DNA from 4 places in the Cupriavidus sp. 01L45 genome. Region 1 is predicted to be linked to each of the others. Evidence: predicted binding sites of a transcription regulator. Region 1 holds the regulator's gene; each other region holds the start of a gene.

The links. The regulator FNR, encoded in region 1, switches genes on or off when oxygen is low (the NO sensors DNR and NnrR bind a similar motif). The targets are predictions, from matches to a motif close to TTGATNNNNATCAA.
Region 2: the regulator FNR is predicted to act here: its motif matches at 5,119-5,132, upstream of AC1DT6_RS36190 (universal stress protein).
Region 3: the regulator FNR is predicted to act here: its motif matches at 4,239-4,252, upstream of AC1DT6_RS09350 (DUF3149 domain-containing protein).
Region 4: the regulator FNR is predicted to act here: its motif matches at 4,815-4,828, upstream of AC1DT6_RS08825 (fatty acid desaturase).

What each region holds. Positions count from the first base shown of each region.
Region 1 is NZ_JBFTSG010000021.1:20,413-27,506, forward strand. It holds gene rluB (23S rRNA pseudouridine(2605) synthase RluB) at 1-1,674, opposite strand, end outside; gene scpB (SMC-Scp complex subunit ScpB) at 1,680-2,732, opposite strand; gene AC1DT6_RS16280 (sulfite exporter TauE/SafE family protein) at 3,319-4,077, opposite strand; gene fnr (fumarate/nitrate reduction transcriptional regulator Fnr) at 4,364-5,089, shown strand; gene AC1DT6_RS16290 (hypothetical protein) at 5,251-5,496, opposite strand; gene AC1DT6_RS16295 (FixH family protein) at 5,499-5,714, opposite strand; gene ccoG (cytochrome c oxidase accessory protein CcoG) at 5,739-7,094, opposite strand, start outside.
Region 2 is NZ_JBFTSG010000076.1:21,138-28,231, reverse strand. It holds gene AC1DT6_RS36215 (bifunctional acetate--CoA ligase family protein/GNAT family N-acetyltransferase) at 1-1,047, shown strand, start outside; gene AC1DT6_RS36210 (TraR/DksA family transcriptional regulator) at 1,293-1,673, opposite strand; gene AC1DT6_RS36205 (bifunctional aminoglycoside phosphotransferase/ATP-binding protein) at 2,169-3,686, shown strand; gene AC1DT6_RS36200 (flavodoxin family protein) at 3,871-4,401, opposite strand; gene AC1DT6_RS36195 (hypothetical protein) at 4,412-4,549, opposite strand; gene AC1DT6_RS36190 (universal stress protein) at 4,589-5,047, opposite strand; gene AC1DT6_RS36185 (zinc-dependent alcohol dehydrogenase family protein) at 5,257-6,264, shown strand; gene AC1DT6_RS36180 (universal stress protein) at 6,363-6,818, shown strand; gene AC1DT6_RS36175 (L,D-transpeptidase family protein) at 6,993-7,094, shown strand, end outside.
Region 3 is NZ_JBFTSG010000010.1:114,583-121,676, forward strand. It holds gene AC1DT6_RS09325 (methylglyoxal synthase) at 1-174, opposite strand, end outside; gene AC1DT6_RS09330 (SDR family oxidoreductase) at 274-1,062, opposite strand; gene AC1DT6_RS09335 (DMT family transporter) at 1,064-2,074, opposite strand; gene AC1DT6_RS09340 (Bug family tripartite tricarboxylate transporter substrate binding protein) at 2,467-3,429, shown strand; gene upp (uracil phosphoribosyltransferase) at 3,542-4,192, shown strand; gene AC1DT6_RS09350 (DUF3149 domain-containing protein) at 4,332-4,478, shown strand; gene AC1DT6_RS09355 (helicase HerA-like C-terminal domain-containing protein) at 4,508-6,055, opposite strand; gene AC1DT6_RS09360 (YebC/PmpR family DNA-binding transcriptional regulator) at 6,312-7,037, shown strand.
Region 4 is NZ_JBFTSG010000010.1:7,365-14,458, reverse strand. It holds gene AC1DT6_RS08835 (TonB-dependent receptor) at 70-2,406, opposite strand; gene AC1DT6_RS08830 (NADPH-dependent F420 reductase) at 2,711-3,568, shown strand; gene AC1DT6_RS08825 (fatty acid desaturase) at 3,596-4,696, opposite strand; gene guaD (guanine deaminase) at 4,873-6,204, opposite strand; gene AC1DT6_RS08815 (adenosine deaminase) at 6,267-7,094, opposite strand, start outside.

The sequences.
Region 1 (7,094 bases):
CATCGAGGTCTGCATCGGATCTGGCTGACCCCGGCCTGCGCCACTACCGCGCGGGCCATTGTTCCTGTTGACGCGCGGCAGGCCATCCATGCCGGTCGGCATCGGCATGCCGGCAATGGCTGCCTCGGTGCGCTGCTGGCGACCACCCACCTTGGTGCCACCTCTGGGGCCGCCATCACCCTTGCCGGGCGCCTTCAGGCCGATGGACGCCATCAGCGCGCGCACGTCATCCGCGGCGAGTTCCTGCCAGCGGCCGCGCTTAAGGCCGCGGGGCAGCAGGAACTGACCGTACCGGGTGCGAATCAGGCGCGACACGGTCAGGCCGACGGCCTCGAACATGCGGCGCACTTCGCGATTGCGGCCTTCGGTCAGCGCGACGTGATACCAGTGGTTGATGCCCTCGCCACCGCCGTCGGCGATGCGCAGGAAATTGGCTTCACCATCGTCAAGCTTGATGCCATGCAGCAGGCGCTGGCGATCCGCCTCCGCCAGCTCGCCCAGCGTGCGGACCGCATACTCGCGCTCCACGCCGTAGCGCGGATGCATGAACTTGTTGGCGATATCGCCCGAGGAGGTAAAGATCAGCAGCCCTTCGGTGTTGAAGTCCAGGCGGCCCACGGCCACCCATTTCCCTGCCTTGATGCGCGGCAGGCTGTCGAACACGGTCGGACGGCCTTCCGGATCCGACTGGCTGACGATCTCGCCCGCCGGCTTGTGGTAAAGCAGCACGCGCGGCGGCTTGGTCGACACACGGCGATGGATCAGCTTGCCGTTGACGCGGACCTGATCGGCCGGCAGGATGCGTTGTCCAATATGGGCCGGCAGGCCATTGACAGAAACGCGCCCCTGCAGGATCAGCTCCTCCATCTCGCGGCGCGAACCCAGGCCGCCCTCGGCGAGCACTTTGTGCAGCTTGGGCGCATCGTCATCGGCCGAGAGCTCGCGCACCGGCTTTACCTTGGCACGCACACCGCTGGTATCTTCCTGGTCGTACTGGCCGGAGATGACGAAACGAAACAGGTCTTCGCCACCTGCGGCTGCAGCCGCGGGGGCCTTCTCGGGCACGCCCGGAGCCTGGCGCTGCGTGCCGCCCCTGCCTTTGTTTCCTTTGCTTGCCTGGCGCGGGCCACCCTGCTGCCCCTCGGCACTGCCGCGCCTGGCCGCGCCCTGCGGCTGCTGGCCTTGCTGCGGCTTGCGCTTGCGCGCGCCGTTGGAGTTGGCGCGGGCACCGTCGCGCTGGCGCTCTCCAGCGGCTTCGCCGCCGGTTTCGCTCGCACCTTCGGCAGTGTCGCCGCCGAACGCGCGGCGGCCTCGCGGCGCCGGGCGTTCGCCCTGCTGCTCGCCGGCCTGCACGGACTCGCCTTCGGCGGGCTTGCGCTTGCCGCGCGTACGCCCCTTTCTCACGCCATCGCCACGCGCGGATTGCGCGTCCGGTGCGGCTCCCGCGTCCGGACCGCCAGCGAAGGCAAGTGCATCGCCTTCCGCGGCACGCCCGCCATCGCGGTCCTGCGTGGCCTGGCGGCGCGTGGCCACCAGATTGCGCAGGCCACGGCGCAGGCCCTTGCGGCGCGGCGCGCCTTCGGCGCCATTGCCGGCATCGCCGGCCGGCGTATCCGCCTGGCGGACGTCTTGATCAACAGAATCGGACAAGGTATTCACATTCGGATGTTGCATGGTGTTCAGTTGGACACGCGCTCGTCGTGCTCGCTGGGGTGCGCCGGATTCGTCTTGGACGCCCCCGGGACTTCGGACTCCTGCTCGCCGGAGGCCACTTGCTCGTGGTAACCGTTGGCGGGTGCTTCCGTTTGCTCATTTGCTTCGCCGTCGTCGACGGCATCCTCCACGGCTGTGCCGTCAAGCCGCGCCCCCATGGGCCCGGCGGACACCAGTTCGCTCTCCGGCCCATCATCCGGCTCGGACACCGCGGGTACTTCAGCCTCGGGCACGGCTTGCGCTTGCACCGAGGCGTCCTTCTTTTCAAATGCTTCCACCAGTTCGGCGATGCCATCCGTGGCACCGGCATCGAGGACACCGGGGACGGAGCGGGTCAATTCGCCAGCATTGGACACATCGGCGACGGCAGCGCCAGCGCCGCCCGCAGGCTCCTCGCCGGCCTCCGCGAACGCTTCTTCGTCGCTTCCGGCCGGCAAAGCGGGCACAGTGCCCAGGGCCTCGAAATCTATGGGCTCCTGGTTCAGCAGCGCGGCTTGCGTCTGCGCCTGGACATCCTCCAGCGGCGGCAACTCATCTAGCGAGCGCAGGCCAAGGTCATCAAGGAAGTTCTTGGTGGTAGCGTACAAGGCCGGCCGGCCCGGTACGTCGCGGTAGCCGATCACCTCGATCCAGCTACGGTCCTCGAGCTTCTTCACGACTTCGGTGCTCACCGCAACACCGCGGATTTCCTCGATATCGCCCCGGGTGACCGGCTGCCGGTAGGCGATGATCGCCAGCGTCTCCATGACCGCGCGGGAATATTTCGGCGGCTTTTCAGGATTCAGCCGGTCCAGGTATTCGCGCATGACGGGGCGGCTCTGAAAGCGCCAGCCGCTGGCCAGCGCCACGAGTTCCACGCCGCGCTGCTCCCAGTCGCGGCGCAACTCTTCCAGCAGCACCCGAATGGTGTCGGCACCGACGTCGTCGGCAAAAAGCCGGCGCAAGTCATTGACGCGCAAGGGTTCCTGCGCACAAATCAGCGCGGTCTCGAGGACGATCTTCGCCTCTTGGGTATTCATGTGATTGCGTGCAGCCTGTCTTTGCACCTGCGCCCCGGACAAACCCGGACGCACTGGAGATTGCGGGTTCAGCGGTTGGAATTGCCACCGCCATCTGACCGCGCAGCCAACCACAATGCTTGATGCATGCAGTCGTGCGCTTTCTTTTTTGCATCGGGTGCCGGACCTGCCCGGCAGGAGATCGCCCGGCCACCGGCTTTACCTGCCGGTCGACGGAGCCCTTGCGTCGCGCCTTCCCCCTGATGTGGCGGACCTGTCCGGCACGACGTCCGTCGCTCCGGGTGCAAGAAAAATACGGATATCGGGCCTGCTTGGCCTATTTCACCCCGCCCTGCCGTGGCTGGTCTTTTGAACCAAATAATCTTTTGAACCGGACGGCGGATTGGGAACGGTCCCTGGCGGTAATACGTGCTGGAGGGTTCCTGGCATGCATCCCCGAGTGCGAATGCTACCTGACGATGCCACGATGAAATACGCTGCGCGATATCGCTGTTCTTGCGATTGTATGGCATTCCCTGGCAAACCTGCAACCGATTCACACAGGCATCTGCCCGACAAAGTGCGTAATGCGCCATGAAGCGGCGTATCAGAAGACCAGACAGAAGCCGTGCGCGGCCAGCGTCTCTGGCAAAAGCAGCGCGCGCGCCACCCCGACGACACCAAAGGCAGCCACTGCCAAACCGGCAAGGGTACGTACCGCCGGGCGGCYCGACCACTGCCTGAGGTAGCCGGACAGGCCCGAGATAACCAACAGGTTTGGCAAAGTGCCCAGTCCGAACACGGCCATCACCAGCGCACCCGAAGGGGCGTTCCCGGCCAGCAGCGCCATCGCCAGGGCGCCATAGACCATGCCGCATGGTACCAGCCCCCAGGCCAGCCCCATGCCGTAGCGGCGCAGCAGCCGCCCCTGTGGCAGGCCCAAGGGCGCCAGGCGCACGCCCACGGCGGCAAGAAAACGGAGCAAACCGCCAGCGCCGCGCGCGGCAAACCGCTCCAGCCAGCCAGCCCCCACGGCGCGCCCACGCAACATCCATAATCCCGACATCACCAGCATCATGCTGCCGATTCCGAACAGCCAGCGCTGCAGCGGCAAGTACTGGGCCTTCCACACACCGGCGCCCAGGGTACCCAGCAAGGCGCCCAACAGCGCATACATGCTCAGCCGCCCGGCATGCATCACCAGGAGTTCGAGCAGCCAGTGGCCTGGCCGGCGCAGGATGGTGGCCGGCACACGGGCCGTGCCGCCTTGCTCGGCCGCAAGCGCAATGCCGCCACACATGGCCGCGCAATGCACACCACCTAGCAAAGCCAGGGTAAAAACGCTGAAGAGCACGCCTACGGTCAACTTCTCCTCCCAATCACATCGCCTGGCGCGGTAAAATGCGCCCTACGCGCCCCCGCGACTCCAAGAGGCGCTATCAACATGAAGCCCAGCGCCCGCGCACATCCGCGCAATCGCAAATCATGACGACGGGCACGGCAGGCGGCGCCACGCAGATGGCAGGCCCCGCCAGACCCGCGCCAGGCTAATGTGGATAGCGCTTCCAACCGACAGCTCTCAACGTCAAGCTTTCAACTCAATGCGCCTGCCACACGCGCTTGAGTGATTGCGCTAAACCGACAGGCCCCAATTGCTAACATCCATTCCCATTACCGAGATGTCGCCCCGCTGCTCCACTTGCTCGCTGGGACAGCTCTGCCTGCCCGTCGGCATGTCGCAGCAGGACCTCGAAAAAATGGATTCGCTGGTGCAGGAGCGCGTGCGCGTACGCAAGGGCGAGACCCTGTACCGCCTCGGCGATCCGCTCACCGCCGTCTATGCGATCCGCTTCGGCACGCTCAAAACCCACCTGACGATGGAAGATGGCCGCTCGCAGATCACGGGCTTCCACCTCCCCGGCGAAGTCGTCGGGCTCGACGGCCTTGGCGAAATGCAGCACGCGTCCGACGCCACCGCCCTTGAGGATACCGAAGTTTGCGTGGTGCGCTTCGGCGACCTCCAGTCGCTGTCCGGTGCGCTCCCGTCGTTGCAACATCAGTTCATGCGGCTGATGAGCAAGGAAATCTCGCAGGACCAGGTGATGCTGATCACGCTGGGCTCGATGCGCGCCGAAGAGCGGCTTGCCGCCTTCCTGATCAACCTTTCGGAGCGCCTTTCCGCGCGCGGCTATTCGGCCTCCGAGTTCGTGCTGCGCATGAGCCGCGAGGAGATCGGCAGCTACCTCGGGCTCAAGCTCGAAACCGTCAGCCGCCTGTTCTCCCGTTTTGCGGAAGCCGGGCTGATCCAGATCCGCCAGCGGCACGTCAAGCTGGTCGACATGACAGGCATCAAGCAGATCATCAACAAGTCCTGCTAGTCCGGCAGGCATCGACCGGCCGCGCGGAGTTTCCCGGCTCCCGCGGCATTGGCAGCCGCCTTGCCTTCCTTGCGTGGTGCCAATACCACGTCGCGCCGGCCTGGTCACGACACTCCTGCTCCGCCGCCCCCTGCCCCGCGGCGCGAAGACGCGCATCGCGCTCACTCCAGTTCGTCTGTCTCCGCCAGCCGCGTGGGCATGGTGTAAAGCGTCAGGCCGCTCGACAACGAACAAAGCACCCACGCGACCAGGAAGCCCACGGTGTAAACCGCCTCCCGCGACGCCTCGACCGGCTGTCCGAAGAAGCGCAGATCGCCGGGATCGACCATCGAAAACACCAGGGCGGTCGTCAGCCCGGCTACCAGGAAGCCGGGCCATAGCACCCACATCAGCCAGCGCAGTCTCATGGTCACCTCGCCTGCGCCGTGGCCGGCTCAGCCTGCCGCCCGATACCCGTCTTCTCGACCACCAACCCGTGCCGCGATACGCCATCGACAACGGGCGGGTCCGGGTGCGTCATGGCCAGCCAGATCGTGACCCCGCAGGCCACCATCGCCAGCAAGGGCCCGCTCATCAGCAGCCATGGCCAGGGTTCCTTCCACCAGGGATTGCTTTGCTGCATCATCAGGCCTCCTCTAGATTTCTCGGTTCAAAGATTGCGCGGTACGATGAAGCTGGTGCCCTGGCTGATTTCCGCACCGCCCCCACTGTCATCTCCTGTCGCAGTGACCGTCACCTGGATCTTGTGGGTGCCCTGGCCAGCGGCTTCGATCGGCACGCGCACGCGAATCGGAATCAGGCGGTTTGAGGTGGGCTCGAGATTGCCGGCAGCGTGATCGTATTCCACGGCCAGGCCCTTCAGGTCATCACTGTCCGCGCGAATGGCCACATGCATCGGCGCCTCGGTCGTGTTGATCAGTTGCAGGCGATACACGTTCTCGATCCAGCGTCCCTCCACTTCCCTGCCCAGCGCGCCGCGGTCGCGGATGATATCGACCTTGAGCGGTGTGCGCATGGCCAGCGACACCGTGAAGCCGGCAACCAGGGCCAGCCAGATCACGGAGTACACCACCGTGCGCGGCCGGAACAGACGCTTGCGCGCCTCCGCCTCGGGCAGCACGCTGCGCATGGCGTTCTCCGAGGTGTAGCGGATCAGCCCGCGCGGATACGCCATCTTGTCCATGACCTGGTTGCAGGCGTCGATGCAGGCGCCGCAACCGATGCAGTCGTACTGCAGGCCGTCGCGAATATCGATGCCGGTGGGGCAGACCTGCACGCAGATGCTGCAGTTCACGCAATCGCCCATGCCGGCGGCCTGGTGGTCCACCTTGCGCGAGCGGCTGCCGCGCGGCTCGCCGCGGCCCACGTCATACGTCACCACATACGTGTCGCGATCGACCATCACGCTCTGGAAGCGTGCATAAGGACACATGTACTTGCACACCTGCTCGCGCATGAAGCCGGCGTTGCCCCAGGTGGCGAAGGCGTAGAACAGCATCCAGAACGTTTGCCACGGCCCCAGCGACAGGCTGAGCACGTGGCCGCCCAACTCGCGAATGGGCGAAAAGTACCCGACGAAGGTAAAGCCGGTCCATAGCGCGATCACGATCCAGAGCGTGTGCTTGGTGGCCTTGAGCCGCAGCTTGCGCGCGCTCCACGGATCGCCATCCAGGCGGATGCGGGCAAAGCGATCGCCTTCCACATGCCGCTCGATCCACATGAAGATTTCTGTGTACACCGTCTGCGGACAGGCATAGCCGCAGAACAGGCGACCCGCGATCGCCGTGAACAGGAACAGCGAGAGCGCGGAAATCACCAGCAGCACGGACAGGTAGATCACATCCTGCGGCCAGAGCACCAAGCCGAAGATGTAGAACTTGCGCGCGCCGAGATCGAACAACATGGCCTGGCGGCCGTTCCATTGCAGCCAGGGCATGCCATAGAAGAACAGCTGGGTCAGGACCACCATCCAGACCCGCCAGCTCGAAAACGCCCCTGTGACTGA
Region 2 (7,094 bases), on a different contig from region 1:
TCGGCTGGCCAGCTGCGGCAGGCCCTGGAGCGCATGCAGGCCCGCATTCGCGGCGAACAACCCCGGGCCCGGCTCGATGGCTTCACCGTGCAGCGTATGATCAGCCGGCCAGGCGCGTTCGAACTGATCGTGGGCGCCACCACCGATCCGGTGTTCGGCCCGGTGGTGCTGTTCGGCCACGGCGGCACCGCCGCGGAGCGCATCGCCGACCGCGCCATCGCCCTGCCGCCGCTGAACGTCAGCCTGGCGAAAGATCTTGTCAGCCGCACGCGGATTGCGAAGCTGCTCGACGGCTACCGGGACCAGCCGCCAATCCGGCACGACGCCCTGTACCAGGTCCTGATGCAACTGTCGCAACTGCTGTGCGACCTGCCGGAAATCGTTGAGCTCGATATCAATCCGCTGCTGGCCGATGGCGCCGGCGTGCTGGCGCTGGACGCGCGAATCGGCGTGGCCCCCGCCATGCAGCCTGGGGCCGCCCGCCTTGCCATCCGCCCCTATCCCAAAGCGCTTGAGGAAACGGTGACATGGCACGGCGCACCATTGCTGCTGCGCCCGGTGCACCCCGAAGACGAGCCCGCTTACCAGGCATTTTTCGCCGCCCTGGCGCCGGAGGATATCCGCATGCGTTTTTTTTGCATGATCCGGCAGCCGCCGCACACCCAGCTCGCACGCATGACCCAGATCGACTACGCACGCGAGATGGCGTTCGTCGCCGTCAGTCCGGCAGGCAGCGGGCCGAAGGCCATCCTGGGCGAAGTAAGGGCCGTGGCCGACCCCGACAACCTGCGTGCCGAGTTCGCCGTGACGGTGCGCTCCGACTGCAAGCGCCAGGGCATCGGCGGCCTGCTGCTGCGCAAGATGGTGGCCTATTGCCGCGCACACGGCACGCGGGAACTGGTCGGGACCACGCTGGCGACCAATACGGCGATGCTCCGGCTCGCCGAAAGCAGCGGCATCCACGTTCTGCGCGGCGACCGGCCGGCCAGCGACGGCGTGGAACTCCGCCTTTTGCTGACGGAGCCATCCGCGGCCAATGCGCCATGACCGGTCCGCCCCGCCATGGCCGGCTCCTTTGGCGAGCAGAATGCGCAAGCCGTCGTGATCGCCGAACCCTTCTAGCGCGGCCGAAGTGCGCGCGCCCTTGCTACAGCGCGCCATTGGTGTGATCTACCTGCCAGAATCGGAGCGAGCAAGCCACTATTTCGCCGCCGCCATTGCAGCGGCTGTATTGCGGACTCACCTTGCGGACACCCCTTGGCGGGTCCGGACGCGGGAAAAACCGGCGAGGTTCATCGCCTGCCGCCCGGCGCCCCGAACATGTGCTCCTGCTTGCGCTGGCATGGCGTGCAGCGCCTGGCGGTGGGGTACGCTTGCAGGCGCGGAAAGGGAATGGGCTCGCCGCAGTCCTGGCACGCGCCGTAGCGCAGCTTGCCGATGCGCGCCCGCGCCGCTGCAATGTCGGCCAGTTCCATGCGGTAGTGCTCGGTCATCGCATCGTCCATGCGCTCCCCAGCGGTCTGCCCGGCAAGTTCGGCGTTGCCGCCCGGCTCGGCGCCCGCGGACACAGTGCGGGTCACGGCCACCGCATCCATCTGGCCGCGGATCCTTTGCTCGATGCCGTCCAGCAAGGCAACCAGGCTGGAGAGTTGCTCTTTGGTCAATTCGGACATGGTGCACTCCCGGTGCGCGTCGAGGCGAGTCCACTCAATGATGCAATGACGCCGGGCCAGCGGCTTGCGCCAGATCAAATGTCGTGATGCGGATCTTGTCGCCCCCAGCGGCATCCCGGATAACGCCGGGGGCGGCAGGGACCATGGCGCCGGCCCTGGGCTTGGGCGGCCGCCACCATTCGGATCCTGCCGCGCAGCCCGCGCAAAGGATGGCCGCAAGGCAAACCGCGAGGCCGCGCAAACGCGCGGCGCCGCTGCCCAAGCCCTCATCGGAACGTTTCATCCGCATTGCCGCTCTCCCGTCGCCGGCGCAGCGGCTGCCGGCATGAAGCATCCGCAGCGTTGCGCGCCAGACCCCTGTGCCGCTTCAATATAGGCGGGTAGCCGCCGCCCGGCTTGATCCCCGTCAAGCTAGCTTCCGGTGGCCCGCATAGCATGGAAGCATGACCTGTCCAGAGTGCAAACAGGGAGACAGCTACCCAGGGAGATCCCAGCATGGATTCGGCGGTACTCACGCAAGCCCTGATGTGCCCCGCGGCCTACCCGCACCCGGTAGACAAAGTCAGCCTCATCGAGACGCACATTTCGCAAGTCTTCCTGGCCGGCTCCTTTGCTTACAAGGTGCGCAAGCCTGTGCACCTCGACTTCGTCGATTTCTCCACGCTGGCCGCGCGTAAAGTGGATTGCGAGGCCGAAGTGGAATTGAATCGCAGGATGGCGGCGGCGCTCTATCTCGGCGTGGTACCGGTCGTGGCGGGGCCATGCCAGCGCGATGTCCGCGTGGAAGGTACTGGCGAGGCGCTGGAGTTTGCGGTGAAAATGCGCCGCTTCCGGCAGCGAGACCTGCTTTCCGCCATGGCGGAGACAAATCGGCTGACCGGTCTCCATATCGAAACGCTGGCCCGCCGGCTTGCGGCGATCCACTTGGCTGCGCCCGTGGCCGGCGACGGCACCGGCCACGGCACGCCGGCGCGGATCACGGCGGTGATGGAACAGGCCTTGGCCGGCGTCGCCGCTCTCGCCTCCGGCACGGCTGCGGCGGCACGCGTGGCGGCGCTCCTGCGCGAACGGGCCGCGGCCCTGCAGCCCGCGTTTGCCAAACGGCTGGCAAGCGGTCATGTGCGGGAGTGCCACGGCGACCTGCACCTTGGCAATATCGTCATGATCGATGGCGCGCCCACGCCTTTTGACTGCCTTGAGTTCGATGCCGGGCTGCGCTGGATCGACACGATCAGCGATACCGCCTTTCTCTTCATGGATCTGCTGCATGCTGGCCGGCAAGACCTTGCCTATTGCCTGATCAATACCTACCTGGAATGCAGCGGCGACTATGCCGGCCTGACCGTGCTGCCGTTCTACACGGCGGTGCGCGCCGTGGTGCGCGCGCGCGTGCTGCTTGAGCGGGCGCGCCAGCGCAGCGTGGGGGGAACCAGCACCGCCGAACAAGCGGCGGCGACGCAGGTGCGCTGCAACGATCTGCTTGCGCTGGCCTGTGGCGTCCTGACGCGCCGGCCGGGCGCGATTATCATCATGCATGGCCTCTCCGGCAGCGGCAAAAGCACCGTTTCAGAGCAACTGGCGCTGGCCGCGGCCATGGTCCGCGTACGCTCCGACGTGGAGCGCAAGCGTCTGCCGCGTGGCAACCCCACGCTGCGTCATGATCATTACTCGCCTGGCGATACCGCCCGCGTCTACCGGCGGCTGCTGGGAATCTGCCGGCTTGGCAGCGGCGCGGGCGTTCCGATGATCGCCGACGCGACCTTCCTGGCGCGCGAGCAGCGGCTGCGTTTCGCATCGCTGGCCGCGCGCCGGGGCGTGCCTTTTTCCATCGTCGATTGCAATGCCGACCTGGCTACCCTGCGCGAACGCATCGCCACGCGCGCGCGCCAGGGCGGCGACCCGTCCGACGCGGACCTTCAGGTGCTGGAGTGGCAACGGCGCGCGCAAGAGCCATTGGGCAGCGACGAATGGGGCCATGTGGTGCGCATTGCCGGCGCCGGATCAGCCGGCTGATGCGGGTCAGGCCGCGCGATCGATGCCGAGCCGAGCCCGAAGCGATATCGCTGAACGAGGACCAGGTGCCGTTGCCGGCGCGGAATGCTGGGCTTTCCCGTCAGCGCCATAACGCAGTAAGCGCGGTAAGCGCAGTAAGCAAGGGCGCTGAGGCAACAACGCGGTAGCGCGCGGGCGCGGCGGCTCAGGCCTCTTTCGGCGAAAGCCACGCAGGCCGCTGCGCGCTCCCGGCACGTCCGTTCGCGGCTTCCACCTGGTCCGCGAAGGCGCGCAGGTCCGGCAGTGCCGCCCCGCTGGCCACCTCGCTCTGGCGCAGCGCCAGTACCGGCGACGACGGCGCCGCGGCCAGGCGGGAAACCTCCGCCGCCGCAGTGAAGGCGCCTTGCCGCGCCATCACGCAGATCACCGAGGTCTCGCAGGTCAGCGGCAGGTGGTCGCGCAGGAAGCTGCGCATGGGAGCGGCAAGGTGGCCGACCCAGACGGGCGCGACGATGACAAGCCGCCGGCACTTGTCCAGCGCCGGGCCGGCGTAGCGGTAGCCTACGCGCCGGTGCAGCACGATATCGAACACGCAGCGCGCATCGCCCAGCAAGCCGGCGCGGCTGGTCTGGTCGCTGACCTCCGCGAGCGGCCAGCCCGAATACGCCGCCAGTGCTTCCGCGGCCTGCCGGGCCGTTCCGGTGCGCGAGTAATAGACGATCAGGATGTCTTCCATCAATGGCTCCTCAACGCTGGATCCGGGTAGTCCGCGTGCCGGCCAGCGACAGGTTGATCATGATGCTGGCGTACTGCATGACATTCCCGCGCCGCTGGTGTGCCAGCAACCAGTCTGGGAAGCGTCCGGAGGGGGACCATTGATTCACGTCAAGCCAGTTGCCACGCTTTTGCCCGCTGACGCCCCGTTACGCCGCGGCCGGGGGCGCATGCACCAGCAGTACCGGCTGGCGGCATTGCCGCACCAGCCCCTCCGCCACGCTGCCCATCAGCAGGCGCCGCACGCCGCGTCGCCCGTGCGTGCCCACCACGATCAGCTCGGCATGCGTTTGTTGCGCCGCCTGCTCGATCGCGCTGGCGACGTCGCCCAGCGCCAGCGGCTCGTCCACGATCAGCGTCTTGCATGCCACCTGCTGCGCAGCGGCCTTGGCCTTGGCCTCGTCCAGCAGGGACTGCCCGCCTTCGAGCAGGCTGGCGCGCAGGTCTGTCAGGTCGACATAGCCAACCTCGTACCTGAGGTAGCTGTTATCGATGACATGCATCACGGTGACTTCCGAGCCCATCGCGGCGGCCAAGTGGAGAGCCTCCGCCAGCGCCCGGTCGGCCGATTCGCTGCCGTCCACGGCAACCAGGATCTTGCTGTACATCCTCTACCTCCCGCACCCGCGGCAAGCCCGCTTTCAACATTTCCAGTCTGGACGTCCGCGCGAAGTCCATGTTGATTTGGATCATGGCTTGCGCAGCTTTCCGGGGGCACCGCCTTGCGTGCCCCGTTGACGTGGATCAGGCGCCGGCGGCCGGCATGGCCTAGCATGAAATCCGGGCGCCTCATGGTGAGGCCGCGGAGGATGGCAATATGCAGGATTCAATGCGCGCGATGGTCTTCGACGGCGCCGGACCGGTTCTGCGCCTGGCACGCGTGCCGGTACCGCGTCCGGGCCCTGGCGAGGTCCGTATCGCCGTAAGCACTTGTGGCGTGTGCCGCACCGACCTGCACATTCTCGACGGCGAACTCGCGCACCCCAAAAACGCGCTGATTCCCGGACACGAGATCGTCGGCAGGATCGAATCCTGCGGCGAAGGCGTGAGCGGCCTCGCCCCTGGCGACCGGGTCGGCGTACCCTGGCTCGGGCAGACCTGCGGGCACTGCGGCTTCTGCGCGGCGCAGCGCGAAAACCTGTGCGACACGCCCCAGTTCACCGGCTATACGCGCGACGGCGGCTATGCCGAGTACGTCGTGGCAAACAGCCGCTATTGCTTTCCCATCCCGGAGCGCTACGACGACGTGCATGCGGCGCCCCTGCTGTGCGCGGGCCTGATCGGCTACCGCACGCTGCGCATGGCCGGAGACGCGCGGCGTATCGGCATCTACGGCTTCGGCGCGGCGGCCCACCTGGTGACGCAGATCGCAGTGGCGCAGCAGCGCGAAGTCTTCGCCTTCACGCGGCCCGGCGACCCCGCCGCCTGCCAGCTCGCCCGCGACACCGGAGCCTGCTGGACGGGTCCCAGCGACCAGCCCGCGCCACGGCCGCTCGATGCCGCGCTGATTTTCGCGCCGGTCGGCGCGCTGGTGCCGATGGCGCTGCAAGCCGTCGCCAAGGGTGGCACGGTGGTCTGCGGCGGCATCCACATGAGCGACATCCCTGGCTTTCCGTATCGCCTGCTATGGGAGGAGCGGTCGATCGTGTCGGTGGCCAACCTCACGCGCGGAGATGGCCTCGCATTGATGGGGATCGCGCAGGCCACACCGCTGCGCACCGCCACCACCGTCTATCCGCTGGAGCAGGCGGGTGCCGCGCTGGACGACCTGCGCGCGGGCCGCCTGGCCGGCGCGGCGGTATTGCGCGTCGCCCAGGCTGCTTGACGTACGTCAATACGCCAACTGTGCCGCGCCTTATGCTGCTGGTGGACGCGGCGCCCATGCGCGCCCGCCTTGCGACATCCAGCCCGGAGGCACGGATCATGTACCAGAAAATTCTGCTCGCGGTGGACGGCAGCCGTTCTTCGGAACTGGCCCTGAGCCAGGCCATCACGGTCGCCAAGGCGACCGGCAGCGAGGTAAAGGTGCTCTTCGTCGCGGACGACAGCGATATCCTCTTCTCCGTTGGCAGCTACGATCCCGACAAGCTGATGGAAGGTATCCTTGCCGTGGGGCGCGACGCGCTGGCGGCCGCCGCCACGCGCCTGGCGGAAGCCGGCGTTCCGCATACGACCAAGGTCCTCGAGACGCCCGTTTCCCCCGGGCAGGTCTCCGCTACCATCGTGGAGGAAGCCGACCGCTGGGATGCGGACCTGATCGTGGTCGGCACGCACGGCCGACGCGGCTTCCGGCGCCTGGTCATGGGCAGCGTGGCTGAAGGCGTGGTGCACAAGAGCAACAAGCCGGTGCTGATGGTCCGCAGCGAGATCCCGGAGTGAATGCGCAACGGGGACCGCGGGCCCCATGCCGGCGGCACCTGTCCGCCGTATGGACAAGATGGATGGCTGGAATACAGGAGCCGATCCTTTGACAAGCACGCCACAGTGACAAGCGCTCCACAGTTAAGGGGCCGACCGCGCCCGACGTTTCCCCGACCGGCCATGCACGGGCAGATGCGTGGCACTTCCTTTTTCCGCCGCAACGGCGCGGCCGTGCGCGGAATCGTGGCCGGCTTGCTGGGCGCGTGGGCCTTGAGCTGCCATGCGGGCACGCTG
Region 3 (7,094 bases), on a different contig from region 1:
GCCGGACAGCATGCGCGTCACCGTGAGGCCGATTTCGTCGCTCAGGCGGCCGCCCGTGGTGCCGGTTGCCAGCAGTTCACAACGCGACAGGAAATCGCGATGGCGGCCGGCAAAGGCCACGATGTCATCTTTCTTGTGGTCGTGCGCGATCAGCGCGATACGGGGGGGAGTCATCGGCGTCATCCTGGCCAGTCAGCAAAGGCCGGGCCGGTGCGGCCCGGCGGGAAACACGCCGGGCGGCGGCACTGCCACCGCCCGGAGGGGGGCAGGCGCTCAGAACGTGCCGGGGTAAGCGCCGCCGTCGAGCAGGACGTTCTGCCCGGTCATGTAGGCCGCCTGGCGGCTGCACAGGAAGGCGCAGGTGGCGCCGAACTCGGCCGGCTCGCCGAAGCGGCGGCTCGGGTTCAACGCGGCGCGGCGCTGCGCGACTTCCTCGATGGACAGGCCGGCCTGCTTGGCGCCGCCTTCCATGGTCTTGTAGAGGCGGTCGGTATTGAACGGGCCGGGCAGCAGGTTGTTGACGGTCACGCCATGCTGCGCCACTTCGCGCGCCAGCCCGGCGACGAAGCCGGTCAGGCCGGAGCGTGCGCCGTTGGACAGCCCGAGCACGTCGATCGGCGCCTTGACGGCACCGCTGGTGATATTGATGATGCGGCCCCATTTGCGCGCGATCATGCCATCCACAGTGGCCTTGATCAGTTCGATCGGCGTCAGCATATTGGCATCGATCGCTGCCAGCCAGGTATCACGGTCCCAGTCGCGGAAGTTGCCCGGCGGCGGCCCGCCCGCGTTGTTGACGAGGATGTCCAGGTCGCCCAGCTTGGCGACGGCGTCCAGCGCCAGCTTGCGCCCCGCCGGGGTGGTGATGTCGGTGGCGACAGGCACCACGCGCCGGCCGTGGCGCGCGCGCAGGTCCGCCGCCGCCTTTTCCAGCGCCTCGGCGCCGCGCGCCACGATCACCACGTCCACGCCTTCGGCAGCCAGCGCATCGGCGCAGGCGAAACCGAGACCCTTGCTGGCGCCGCACACCAGCGCATGCTTGCCGCGCAATCCTAGATCCATCTCATCGACTCCTTGTGTCATCGAGGCGGCCACCCGCCTGCTTGTTATCCTGCGTGCCCTTCGCACCGCCGCGCCCCTTGGCTCCGGGGCGCGCCGACAGTAAATATATCCCGCCCATCACCAATGCGCTGCCGGCAAGCTGCACGCCGGTGATCGGCTCGCCCAGCAGCCAGAAGCCGAGAAACAAGGTGGACACCGGCCCGAGCATGCCCGCCTGCGACGCCATCGGCGCGCCGATGCGCGCCACCGCCACCATGGTCAGCGACACCGGAAGCACCGTGCAGAACACCGAGTTGACCAGCGACAGCCACATCACCGGCGCCGGCTGCAACAGCGCCGCCAGCGGACGTCCCAGCACCAGGTATTGCACCACGCAGCAGGCGGTGGAAACGCACATCGCATAGGCCACGAGCCGCAGCGACCCGATACGCTGCACCAGTTCGCCCGAGGCAATCAGGTAAATGCCATAGGTGAGTGCGCTGCCCAGCACCAGCGCGGCACCGAGCCACACGCCGCTGCCGCTCACGTCGAGATCATGCGCGAAAACCAGCACGATGCCTATATAGGCAAGCAGCAAGGACAGCCATTGCCGGGTGCTGATGCTGCGTTTGAACAGCACCGCGCTGGCCAGCAGCACGAAGGATGGCGTCAGGAACAGGATCAGCCGTTCCAGCCCTGCGGTGATGTACTGCAGCCCGAGGAAGTCGAGGAAGCTCGACAGGTAGTAGCCGATGATGCCAAGGAAGACGATGCGGCCACGGTCGGCCCAGGACAGCGCCGGCAGCCGGCGCGACTGCCACCAGCCGATGGCCATGAACAGCGGCACGGCGAACAGCATGCGCAGGCTGATGACCATGACCGCGTCGACGTCGTAGCGGTACATCAGCTTGGCGACGATCGCCTTGCCGGAGAAGAGGATGGCGCCGACGGCGGCCACGGCAAGGCCGGCGCGCTGCGATGCCGGCTGGGCGGGAGACACGCTGCTGGTGCTGGAGAGCTGGGATGCTGACACGGGAAAGCCGGATAGAAGGGCCGCGCGCCGCCGAGGGCAAGGCGGACCGCTGAAGACGCGAGCCATTGTATTCGAAAAGAGTCAACTGCATCCGGCGCCCATTGCCCTGCGTGCGGCCGCTGGGCGATGTCACCTTCCTTGAGGAATCCCCCATGCAACGCACCCTCTCCTGCCTGGCTCCGGTTTCGACCGGATGGCGGCGACGGCGCCGCTGGCAGGCATCCTGAAACTGCCGTAAGCTCGCCGCTCGGCGCGTGCGACACGTGCCCAATAAGAAGAACCAGGAGCATTCACTCATGACGGCAGCACCCCTTTCCCTAGTGTCCCCTCGCTTCGCCTTCCGCGGCAATCGTCGCGCGCCGCGGACCGGCCAGCATGGCGCCCGCCCGCTGATGGCCGCCGTGGCCGCGGCGGCCGCGCTCGCGGCCGGCTGGTTGCCCGGCGCCGCCAGCGCCGCGGATTTCCCCGCCAAGCCGATCCGCTTTATCGTGCCCTATGCCGCAGGCGGCACCACCGACCTGGTCGCGCGCACCGTCGGCCAGAAAGTAGCCGAGAAGCTCGGCCAGCCGGTGGTGGTGGAAAACCGCCCCGGAGCGGGCGGCAATATCGGCATGGAGGCGGTCGCCAAGGCCGCGCCGGACGGCTACACCATCGGCTTCGGCGCGATCTCGACCAATGCGCTCAACCCGCATATCTACAAGCACGTGCCATTCGATCCGCGCAAGGACTTCACCGCGGTGAGCCTGCTCGGCACCTCGACCATCGTGCTGGAAGTCAGCAACAGCCTGCCGGTGAAAACCGTGTCGGAACTGGTCAGCTATGCCAAGGCGCACCCCGGCCTGACCTACGCGACCGCGGGAACCGGCACGTCGATGCACCTGGCCGGCGCGATGTTCTCGCAGATGACGCAGGCGGGCCTTACCCATGTGCCATACAAAGGCAGCAGCCCGGCCATCAACGATATGCTGGGCGGCCATGTGCAGGTAATGTTCGACAACCTGCCCGCCTCGCTGCCGCACATCCAGGGCGGCAAGCTGCGCGCGCTGGCCGTGGCCGGCAAGAGCCGCTCGCCCGCCCTGCCGAATGTGCCGACGCTGGCCGAGGCCGGCCTGGCTGGCTACGCTGTCGAGCCGTGGTTCGGCGTGTACGGGCCCGCCGGCATGCCCGCGCCGGTGGTGCAGGCGCTCAATGCCGCCTTCGTCGAGGCGCTGGGCAATGCGGACGTCAAGGACAAGCTGGTCCAGGCGGGCTTCAACCCGAAGGGCTCGAGCGCGGCGGAACTGCAGTCGCTGACGCTGTCCGAGTACGAGAAATTCGGCAAGGTCGCCAAGAGCGCCAGCATCTCGGTGGATTGAGCGGCGGGCCCCGCGCGCTGCCGGCCGGGACACTGCCGGGGGCGCGCGGCTGCGCATCCATTACAATCCGGCTGCACCGGGCCTTCGCGCCCACTCCAGCCGCCTACCCGCCATGAAGCAAGATCCGCGTTTCCCCAAGCTGTACATCCTCGATCACCCGCTGATCCAGCACAAGCTCTCCCATATGCGCGACAAGGACACGTCCACGCGCACATTCCGCGAACTGCTGCGGGAGATCACGCTGCTGATGGGCTATGAAATCACGCGCAACCTGCCGCTCACCACGCGTCACATCGAGACGCCGCTGGTCGAACTGGATGCACCCGTGATTGCCGGCAAGAAGCTCACCATCGTGCCGGTGCTGCGCGCCGGCGTGGGCATGAGCGACGGCCTGGTCGAGCTGATTCCTTCGGCGCGCATCGGTCATATCGGTGTCTACCGAGATGACCAGCATCGCCCCGTGGAATACCTGGTTCGCCTGCCCGATGTGGAAGACCGCAGCTTTATCCTGTGCGATCCGATGGTCGCCACCGGCTACTCCGCCGCGCACGCGGTCGACGTGCTGAAGCGCCGCGGCGTCGCGGACGAGGCGATCACCTTCGTCGCGCTGGTGGCTGCGCCGGAAGGCGTGGAAGTCTTCCAGAAGGCACACCCAGGCGTGAAGCTGTTCGTGGCCTCGCTGGACAGCCATCTGGACGAGCACGCCTACATCATTCCGGGCCTGGGCGACGCCGGCGACCGGCTGTTCGGGACCAAGAACTGAGCGTTCCCTTGAAAACGGATCAGGCCGCGCGCTCTCTGCGCCCGGCTTGATCCGCCTCAACCCGCGCGGCGAGGGGTCTGCCTAGACTGGCGGCAACGGCACATGATCCGGTGTGCCGTGCCTGACCAGGGAGACCCAGATGGCAGCCTTGAAGATCCTGTTTACCACCGGCACCGGGCTGATGAGCCTCGGCGTCATTGGCTTCATCATCGGCATGGGGTGGTTCTTCACCCGGCTGTTCCTGCGCAAGATGCGGGAAGACGAGGCGGCGGCGCAACGCCGCTGAACCGGCCGCCGGCGCCGTCCGGCTTTCGCCTATTTCTTCTTGCCGGAACCCAGCAGGCTGCCCAGCACGCCGCGGATCAGCTCGCGCCCGACTTGCGAGCCGACCGTGCGCGCCGCCGACTTGGCCATCGACTCCAGGATGGAATCGCCGCGCCCGGTCTTGCCGGTGCCCTTGGTCAGCCCGCCAAAGATTTCGCCCGCCTGGTCGAGCCAGCCGCCACCCTGTGCGGGTGCCTGCTCCGGCTGGCCTGCCGTGGGCGCTGGCGCGCCGTTGCCGGCGGTGGACGGGGATGACGCCGGCGCGACCGCCCGGCCCTTGAGTTTCTCGTAGGCCGACTCGCGATCGATCGCCTGCTCGTAGGTGCCGGCTACCAGCGACGCAGCCAGCAACTGCTTGCGCTCGTCATCGGTGATGGGGCCGATCCGGCTGCCGGGCGCCATTATCCAGGCACGTTCCGTCATGCCGGGAATGCCCTTGGCGTCGAGCAGCGACACCAGCGCCTCGCCCACGCCGAGTTCCCCGATCGCCTTCTCCAGGTCCAGGCCTGGCTTGGCGCGCATGGTGGTCGCCGCCACCTTGACAGCCTTCTGGTCGCGCGGCGTGAAGGCGCGCAGCGCATGCTGCACGCGGTTGCCGAGCTGCCCCAGCACCGTGTCGGGAATATCGACGGGATTCTGCGTGACGAAATACACGCCAACGCCCTTGGAGCGGATCAGGCGCACCACCTGCTCGATCTTGTCGAGCAGGCCCTTGGGCGCGTCGTTGAACAGCAGGTGCGCCTCGTCGAAGAAGAACACCAGCTTGGGCTTGTCGAGATCGCCGGCCTCGGGCAGCTTCTCGAACAGTTCCGACAGCAGCCACAACAGGAAGGTGGCGTAGAGCTTGGGCGAATTCAGCAGCTTGTCGGCGGCCAGGATATTCACCACGCCCTGCCCGTTCTCGGTCTGGATGAAATCATCCAGGTTGAGCATGGGCTCGCCGAAGAACGCATCGGCGCCTTGCGATTCCAGCGCCATCAGGCCGCGCTGGATGGCGCCGATCGAGGCTGCCGAGATATTGCCGTATTCGGTGGTGAACTGCCCGGCGTTGTCGCCCACGTACTGCAGCATGGCGCGCAGGTCCTTGGCGTCGAGCAGCAACAGCCCGTTGGCGTCGGCGATGCGGAATACCAGGTTGAGCACGCCCTGCTGGGTGTCGTTGAGGTCCAGCATGCGCGACAGCAGCAGCGGCCCCATATGCGAGACCGTCGCCCGCACGGGATGGCCCTTCTGCCCGAAGACGTCCCAAAGCGTGGTAGGGCAGGCGCCCCACGCCGGCTCGGGCAGGCCCAGGTCAGCCAGGCGCGCCTTGAGCTTGTCGGAGAGCTTGCCCGGCTGGGAGATGCCGGTCAGGTCACCTTTGACGTCGGCCATGAAGACCGGCACGCCCAGCCGCGAAAAACCCTGGGCCAGGCTTTGCAGCGTCACGGTCTTGCCGGTGCCGGTGGCGCCGGTGATCAGGCCGTGCCGGTTGCCCATCTCGGGCAGCAGGGCAAGTTCGAGCTCGGCGTTCTTGGCGATGAGGATGGGTTCGGCCATGGTTTCTCTGGTTGGCAGGCAGCACAGCGGCATCGCCGCGACCGTCCCCGCCCGTGCGCCGCCCCCCGTGATCGCGGGACCGGCGGCGGCGGGGCCGCGTGATAAAATGCTGGGCTGATTATAGCCAGCCCCCAGGCCGGCTCACAGACACACAACACCATCCAGCCGTGCCGCCGATCACCCGTTGTTCGCCCGGCACGGCCGGCGCGCGCCGTCAGGGCGCGCGCATCAAACGTTTTGCGCTTCGGAGAGAATCATGGCCGGTCACTCAAAATGGGCCAATATCAAACACAAGAAAGCCGCCGCTGACGCCAAGCGCGGCAAGGTCTGGACCCGCCTGATCAAGGAAATCACCGTCGCCGCGAAGCTCGGCGGCGGCGATGCCGATTCCAACCCGCGCCTGCGCCTGTCCATGGACAAGGCGATGGACGCGAACATGCCGAAGGACAACATCCAGCGCGCCATCCAGCGCGGCGTGGGTGGCCTGGAAGGCGCCAACTACGAAGAAATCCGCTACGAGGGCTACGGCCTGGCCGGCGCGGCCATCATCGTCGACTGCCTCACCGACAACCGTACCCGCACCGTGGCCGAAGTGCGCCATGCCTTCTCCAAGAACGGCGGCAACATGGGCACGGAAGGCTCGGTGGCGTTCATGTTCACCCACTGCGGCCAGTTCCTGTTCGCCCCCGGCACCGCCGAGGACAAGCTGATGGAAGTCGCGCTGGAAGCCGGCGCCGACGATGTCGTCACCAACGACGACGAATCGATCGAAGTGCTGTGCCCGCCCAACGATTTCGCCACGGTCAAGGCCGCGCTGGAAGCCGCGGGTTTCAAGGCCGAGATGGCCGACGTCACGATGAAGCCGCAGAACGAAGTCAGCTTCTCCGGCGACGACGCCGTCAAGATGCAAAAGCTGCTCGACGCCCTGGAAAACCTGGACGACGTGCAGGAAGTCTTCACCAACGCGGTGATCGAGGAGTAAGGCGGGATCGGGCAAGACCTCGCCTCACGGCGGCAGCGCGGTTCGATGAGCCATGGC
Region 4 (7,094 bases), on a different contig from region 1:
AACCCTGCGTCGCTCTATTCTTGGCGAGGGTGTGGTCGCTGCCAAGGACTTTCGGTGCGCCCGCAGCCACTAACGCCCATCCCATTCGTAGCGCACCCCCACCAGGAACAGACGCGGCGCGCCCGGCGCGACGAAGCGCTCGGTCGGCACCGACGCGCCGGGCTGCAGCAGCGTGCCGCCGGGAAATACACTGAGGCCTGCTTGTCCATAGGTTTCATAGCGGCGGTCGAATACATTGTCCACCCGCGCATAGAGCTGCCAGCGCGGGTCGACCTGCCAGCTCGCGCGCAGGTTGAACAGGGCGAAGCCGGCGGTACTGGCGAGACGCGGATCCTGCGCGGTCAATGCACCGTCTTCGTTGCCGGCAACGGGCCGCGAGGACGAAACGATCATGGAACCGCCGAGCGTGACGGAGTCCGTTGCCCGCCAGTCCACGCCGAGCTTGAAACTGTGCAGCGGCACGCCGGCCATGCGGGTGCCGGGACGCACATTGACGGGCGCCGCGAACGGCGTCTGGATCTGGCCGTCGGCCTGGTAGGTGGCTTGCAGGTAGCTGTAGCCGGCGCGCAGCGTCAGACGGCCAAGACGCTGGCGCAGGCCGAGTTCCAGGCCCTGGCTGCGGGTCTTGGGAAAGTTCGTGAAGAAGCCGAGCGGGCTGACCGGCGAGCGCTCGAACAGGATGTCGTCGCGGTTGTCGCTGCGGTACAGCGCCAGCGTCAGGTCGGTGGCATCGGCGGCTTTCCAGCGGCCGCCGAATTCGTACGTGCGCGACACCACCTGCCGCAGGTAAGGATCGGCCTGCAGGCCGGTGGGCAACTGGCAGGCATTGGCCGGGTCGGCGCAGCCAAGCTCGATGGCGGTGGGCATGCGCGTGCCCTGCGAGGCCGAGGCGAAAACGGTGAGACCGCTCAGCAACTGGTGCGAGAGGCCGAGCGCGGGGTTGAGCCGCGAGAACGTGAAGCTCTCGTCGGAGGCATTCGGCAACGTCATCTCGGTGCGCGTGCGCGAAGTGTTCCAGCGTGCGCTCGCGGTGAGATAACTGTGCGGCAACAGCTTGATGGTGTCCGATGCATACAGGCTGAAGGTGGTGGTACGGCCATCGAGCGAGGCCGCGGTGGTGGGCGAGGAAGCGGGGTCCGCCACCGCCACGCGATCTGCGTTGAATGTGGCCGGCTGTGTGTCCTGGCGGTACGCGGCGCGGCTCAGCGCGGCCGCGGCGCCCAGTACCGCGCTGTGGATGTCGCCGGTATGCGACCACTGCGCGGACAGGCCATAGTCATGCGTGTTGACGGTCGAGGTATTGAACACGGCGTTGGCAGGCGCATTGCCGGGCTGGCACCCGTCGTCGCCGGCGTTGCCCTGGCAGTCGAGCAGGCGGTCCAGGTAGGCGTCGCTGACGTCGCCCGTGGTTGCCTGCGCGCGCCCCACGCGCAGATAGGCGGTCAGTGCCAGCTGGTCTTCGGCATTGAATTGGTGTGCGCCGTTCAGCGTCGCCTGGAACGCGCGTGTGCGCGCGATGTCCGGCGCGGTGTAGATGGCATTGCGCTGGACGCCATAGATGCTGTCGGGAACCAAGCCGTTGCCGGACAGGCTGCTGGTGCTGCCAAGCAGGCTCACGCTCCATTGCGTGTCCGTGGTGGAGCGGCCTACCTTGGCGAAGAGATTGCCCAGCCAGCTGCCGGAAAGTTCGCGCCATCCGTCCTCCCGGAACCCCGTGCCCGCGACGAAGGCGTGCCAGCCGTCGCCCAGCATCTGCCCGGCGCTGACATCCAGCCGCGCGCGGCCGTGGCTGCCGACGCTCAGGTCGGCTTCCACGCCGGGGTGTGTCTCGCCGGACTTGGTGGTCAGCGCCAGCGCGCCGCCGAGCGCGTTGAGCCCGTACAGCGGATTGCTGCCCGGCACCAGCGTAATGGTGCTGATGGCGGCCTCGGGGATCGCGGTCCAGTCGACCACGTCGCCCAGCGCCGAATTCTGGCGTACGCCGTCGAGGTAGAGCGCCAGACCCTGGCCCGCGCCAAGGGTGGACGAGAGCCGGTAGCCGCGGTAGAGGATGTCCTTCAGGTACGGGTTGCCTTGCACATCGTTGATCACGACGCTCTCCATGTTCTCGCCGAGGAACGATGACAGGTTGCCGGATTTGGCGCGCTCCATGTCGGCATCCGTGGCGGTCTGCACATTGCCGGGAAACGCCTCGCGCGGGATGGAGAACGAGGGCAGCGGCGCGGGCGCGACCACGGTGACTTCCTTGAGGTTGTGCACCTCGTCGGCGGGCAAGTCCCGCGGCGTTTCGGCGGCCAGAACCACCGGAGCGCCCGCGGCCAGCGCCAGCAGTGCGCACCTCGCCGCCGTTCGCCGCGCTGCGTGCGCCAGGCCTGGGCTGCGCGGTCGGGGGAGGGCGGGGAGCATTACCTTCTCCGTGAGGACAAGGACGCAAGCGCACGGATTCCGGCGCACGGTCACCAAGGCATCGCGCACGCCGACGCCGTCCAGGGTGATGCAAGTGATACTTACTGTAGTGCACGGCCCGGCGCATGCCAAATCGAACCGGCTGCCGCGCAGGCGGTTTGTCGCGGGCGCTGCATTTTTCGCCTAGAGTTTGAAGGTGCCCCCGAGAGCGCTTCGCCACGCACCACCGGGCTTTCCGAAAGGCGTGGCGCTCCGTTTTGCTGTGTCGCAGCATCGTGATCCTCACCGGATCGAGGAGTTCGCCATGCCGTTTCCCGATCGTCCCGTCTTCAGGCCTGGCCGTGCGGAGCGCACCGGCTTCGCCGGGGCCGCCGCCGTGGCTTGCGCCGGTCAGGCCGGTACGGTTGACCGGCGCCGCCGCTTGCTAAGCCGCAGTCTCGGTTTTGCCCTGCTCGCGCTGGGCGTGTTGCCCGCGCGCTTGCGTGCGCAGGCGAGCCGGGATGGCGGCCCGATTCCCATCGGTGTGATCGGCTCCGGCCGTATCGGAGGAACGGTCGGCGGCTTGTGGGTGCGCGCGGGACATCCTGTGATGTTCTCCTCGCGTCATCCGGAAGAGCTCAAGCCGCTCGTCGACAAGCTCGGCCCGCTCGCCCGCGCGGGCACGGTCGCCGAGGCGCTGGCCTTTTCCAAGGTGATTTTCCTGGCCGTTCCATACAAGGCCTTGCCCGATATCGCCGCCGAGCATGGCAAGGCCTTTGCCGGCAAGATCGTGGTGGATGCGACCAATGCCATCCGGGCGCGCGATGGCGCCATCGCGGAAGAGGCGGCACGCAAGGGCATCGGCATTACCACCGCAAAGTACCTGCGCGGCGCGCGCATCGTTCGTGCCTTCAACTTCATGGGCGCCACCAAATTCGCGAGCGAGCATCACCGCGCCGAAGGGCTGATTGCCGTGCCGATCGCGGCTGACGATCCCGCCGCGCTGCGCGTTGGCGAGCAACTGGTGCGGGATGCCGGCTTCGAACCGGTGGTGATCGGGCGGCTGGCGACGGCCGACAGCTTTGCGCCGGGCGGCCCGCTGTTCCACCAGATCGGTTCGGCCGATGCCATGCGGGCGCGCATGGCGGAGGTCAGCGGCAAGGCGGCCGCGCAGCCGAAGTAACCCCGGCGGCTGGCCGGGGCGCGGCGCTTATGCCGGCACGGGCGCGTTGACGCTGGTCTGCCGGCCCTGGAAGTCCGTCCAGCACAGCGCCTTGAAGTCGTACAGCTTGCAGCGGCGCGCGGTCTGGAAGTACCAGCGCCAGGTGAAGTTCTGGATGATGATGCGGCCCGGCAGCGCGTGTTCGAGCAGCGCCTGCGCGCGCTTGAGGCGGTACAGCGGCACGCTCATGTCAACGTGATGGGCGGTGTGCTCCATGATGTGATGCAGGGCCGCGCCGATGCCGTAGCGGAAGCGCAGGTGCACGGTGGTGGAGACGAAAGGCTGGGCGCGTGCCCACATGGTCTTGGTCTCGTACCAGGCCACGCTGGTATGGGTGTGGTGCACATAGAGCACGAAGCCCACGGTGAAATTCCATACCAGGAAGGGCACGACGAAGCCCAGGCCCACCAGCAGCGCGACCGACTGGCCGCTGGCCACCGCCAGCCAGGCCAGCGCGCCGATCCAGGCGGCGCCGAAGATCGCCACCAGCGTGCAGTCCCACATGAAGACAGCACGGCGCGTGGGCATCTGGCGGCGGCTGGGGAAGAACATCTTGAACCACCAGATCTCGACCAGGTAGTACAGGCCCGCGCCGAAGCCGTTGCGGTAGACGCGCTCCAGCGCGCGGCGCCAGCGCGGCAGCGTCTGGAATTCCTCGAGCGAGTAGGGTGCCCAGACGAAGTCGAAGCCCTTGAGGTTGGAATAGCCGTGGTGGACCACGTTATGGCCGACTTCCCACAGGCTGTAGGGCGTGAGCGACGGCAGGAAGGTCAGCCGCCCCAGCCATTTGTTGAGGCCGCGCCGGGGCGTCAGGCTCTGGTGGCAGGCATCGTGGCCGATGATGAACAGGCGGGCGATGATGATGCCGGTCAGCACGCCCGCCGCCAGCTTGGCGAGCCAGTGGGAGAACATCACCACCCCGGCCAGCGCGGCCACGAACAGCGCCGTATCCAGCGCGAACAGCGCCAGCGCGCGCGAGGTGCTGCGCTGACCCAGCGGGATCAGCCAGCCGCGGATGATCTTGCGCGAGGGCAGGGGCGCTTCAGGGGAAATCGGCTCCGGAAAGGGGGCTTGCTGCGTGGCAATCATTCAAAAACCTTCAGTTGTCGAACGCGGGGTCGGGCACCTGGCTGTGCCCGGGACTGGCGATGCACGGCCACAGGGGGCCGACGGTGTGACAGCTTAGAAGGATTGCGTGACAGGGGTGTTGATCCGGGTCAAGCCGGCGTGGCCAGGACCCGGTGCTTCCCGGTGGAAAGTGATGATTAATGCGCGACGGAGGCCGACGCGCTTGCCGGCTCGCCCATCACATAGACCTCATCGATCACACGATCGTCGCCCAGCATGGCGAAGGCGAACAGTTGCTCTTCCAGCGTCTCCGAGCGCTCGCTGCGGCGGGCGATCAGCGGCGTGGCCTGCGGATCGAGCACGATGAAGTCGGCCTCGCAGCCCGGCGTGAAGCTGCCCACGCGCTCGCTCCAGCCCAGCGCATCGGCGGCGGCGCGGGTGGCCAGGTAGAACATGCGCAGCGCGGTGAGGTGATAGCCGCCCATGCGCGCCACCTTGTGCGCGGCATTCATGGTGCGCAGCATCGAGAACGAGGTGCCGCCGCCCACGTCGGTGGCCAGCGTCACGTTGAGGCGATAGGCGTCGGACTGGTGGAAGTCGTAGAAGCCGCTGCCCAGGAACAGGTTGGAGGTGGGGCAGTGCGCCACCGCGGCGCCACTGTCGGCCAGGCGCTTGCGGTCGTCCTGGTCGAGGTAGATGGCGTGGCCGTAGAACGCGCCCGGACGCAGCAGGCCGTAGTGATCGTAGATATCGAGATAGCTGCGCGCCTGCGGGAACAGTTCGGCAACCCACTTCACTTCGTCGCGGTTTTCCGCCACATGGGTCTGGATATAGGCGTCGGGATAGGCCTTGGCCAGTTCGCCGCAGGCAGCCAGTTGCGCCTCGCTGGAGGTCGGCGCGAAGCGCGGCGTGATCGCGTACGACAGGCGGTTCTTGCCGTGCCAGCGCGAGATCAGGTCAGCCGAATCGCGCGCGCCGGACTCGGCGGTGTCGCGCAGGAATTCGGGGCAGTTGCGGTCCATCAGCACCTTGCCGGTCACCAGGCGCAGGTTGCGCCGGTCCGCTTCGGCGAACAGCGCGTCGGCCGAGGCCGTGTGCACGGTGCTCCAGGCCACGGCGCTGGTGGTGCCGTTGCGCAGCAGCTCGTCGGCAAAGAAGCCCGCCACCGCCGCAGCGTACTCCGGCTCGGCGAAGCGGCGCTCCTCGGGGAAGGTGTAGGTTTCCAGCCAGTGCAGCAGGCCGGGCGAGGGCGAGGCGATGATGTCGGTCTGCGGGTAATGCACGTGGGTGTCGATAAAACCGGGCACGATCAGCTTGCCGCGGCGGTCGATCACTTCGGCGCCGGCCGGGATCTGCGCGGCCAGCTCGGCGTAGTCGCCGACCGCGGCGACATGCCCGGCGGTGACAACCAGCACCCCGTCTTCCCAATACTGATACGCGTCGTCATGAAACTGCGGATCGCGCAGGAAGTGCAGCACGCGGCCACGGATGGCGCGGGTGATGGACGGGTTGGGGGGCGTGGTCGTCATAGCGATGTCTCGTCATGCGCCGGCGCGCGCGTGGCGCGCCGGCATCTTGGTGTGAACCGCGCTCAGGCCGTGGAGGCCGTCGCGGGCAGGGGGGATTGCCAGAAGTGGTCGACTTCGGCGAGGAAGGCGGCCTTCTGCGTGGCGGGCAGGAAGGACGCCTCGAAACTATTGCGCGCCAGCTTGTGGCCGTCGTCCGCGGTCAGCGGCAGGGCTTCGAAGGTGGCTTCCCAGTTGGCGTTCATATAGCCGCCGAAATAGGCGGGGTCGTCGGAGTGCAGCGTGACCAGCACGCCGGCTTCCAGCAGGCGGTGCAGCGAGTGGTCGCGCAGGTCGGGATAGACCTTGAGCTTCTGGTTGGACAGCGGGCACACCGTCAGCGCCACGCGCTCGCGGGCCAGCCGCGCCACCAGGGCGGGGTCGTCGATGGCGCGCACGCCGTGGTCGATGCGTTCCACCTTGAGGATGTCGAGCGCGTCCGTGACATACTGCGCCGGGCCTTCCTCGCCGGCGTGCGCCACCAGCCGCAGGCCCAGCTCGCGGGCGCGGGCGAAGACGCGGGCGAACTTCTCCGGCGGGTTGCCCTGCTCGGAGGAATCCAGGCCCACGCCGACGAAACGGTCGCGGTAGGGCAGCGCCGCTTCCAGCGTGGCGAAGGCGTCTTCCTCGGACAGGTGGCGCAGGAAGCAGAGGATCAGGCTGCTGGAGAAATCGAACTGGGTGCGGGCCTGGGCCAGCGCGTCGGAGATGCCGTCGATCACCACGCCGATGGGCACGCCGCGCGCGGTGTGGGTCTGCGGGTCGAAGAAGATCTCGGCGTGGCGCACGTTGTCGGCTACGGCGCGCTGCACGTAGGCCATCGTCATGTCGAAGAAATCGTCCTCGGTCAGCAG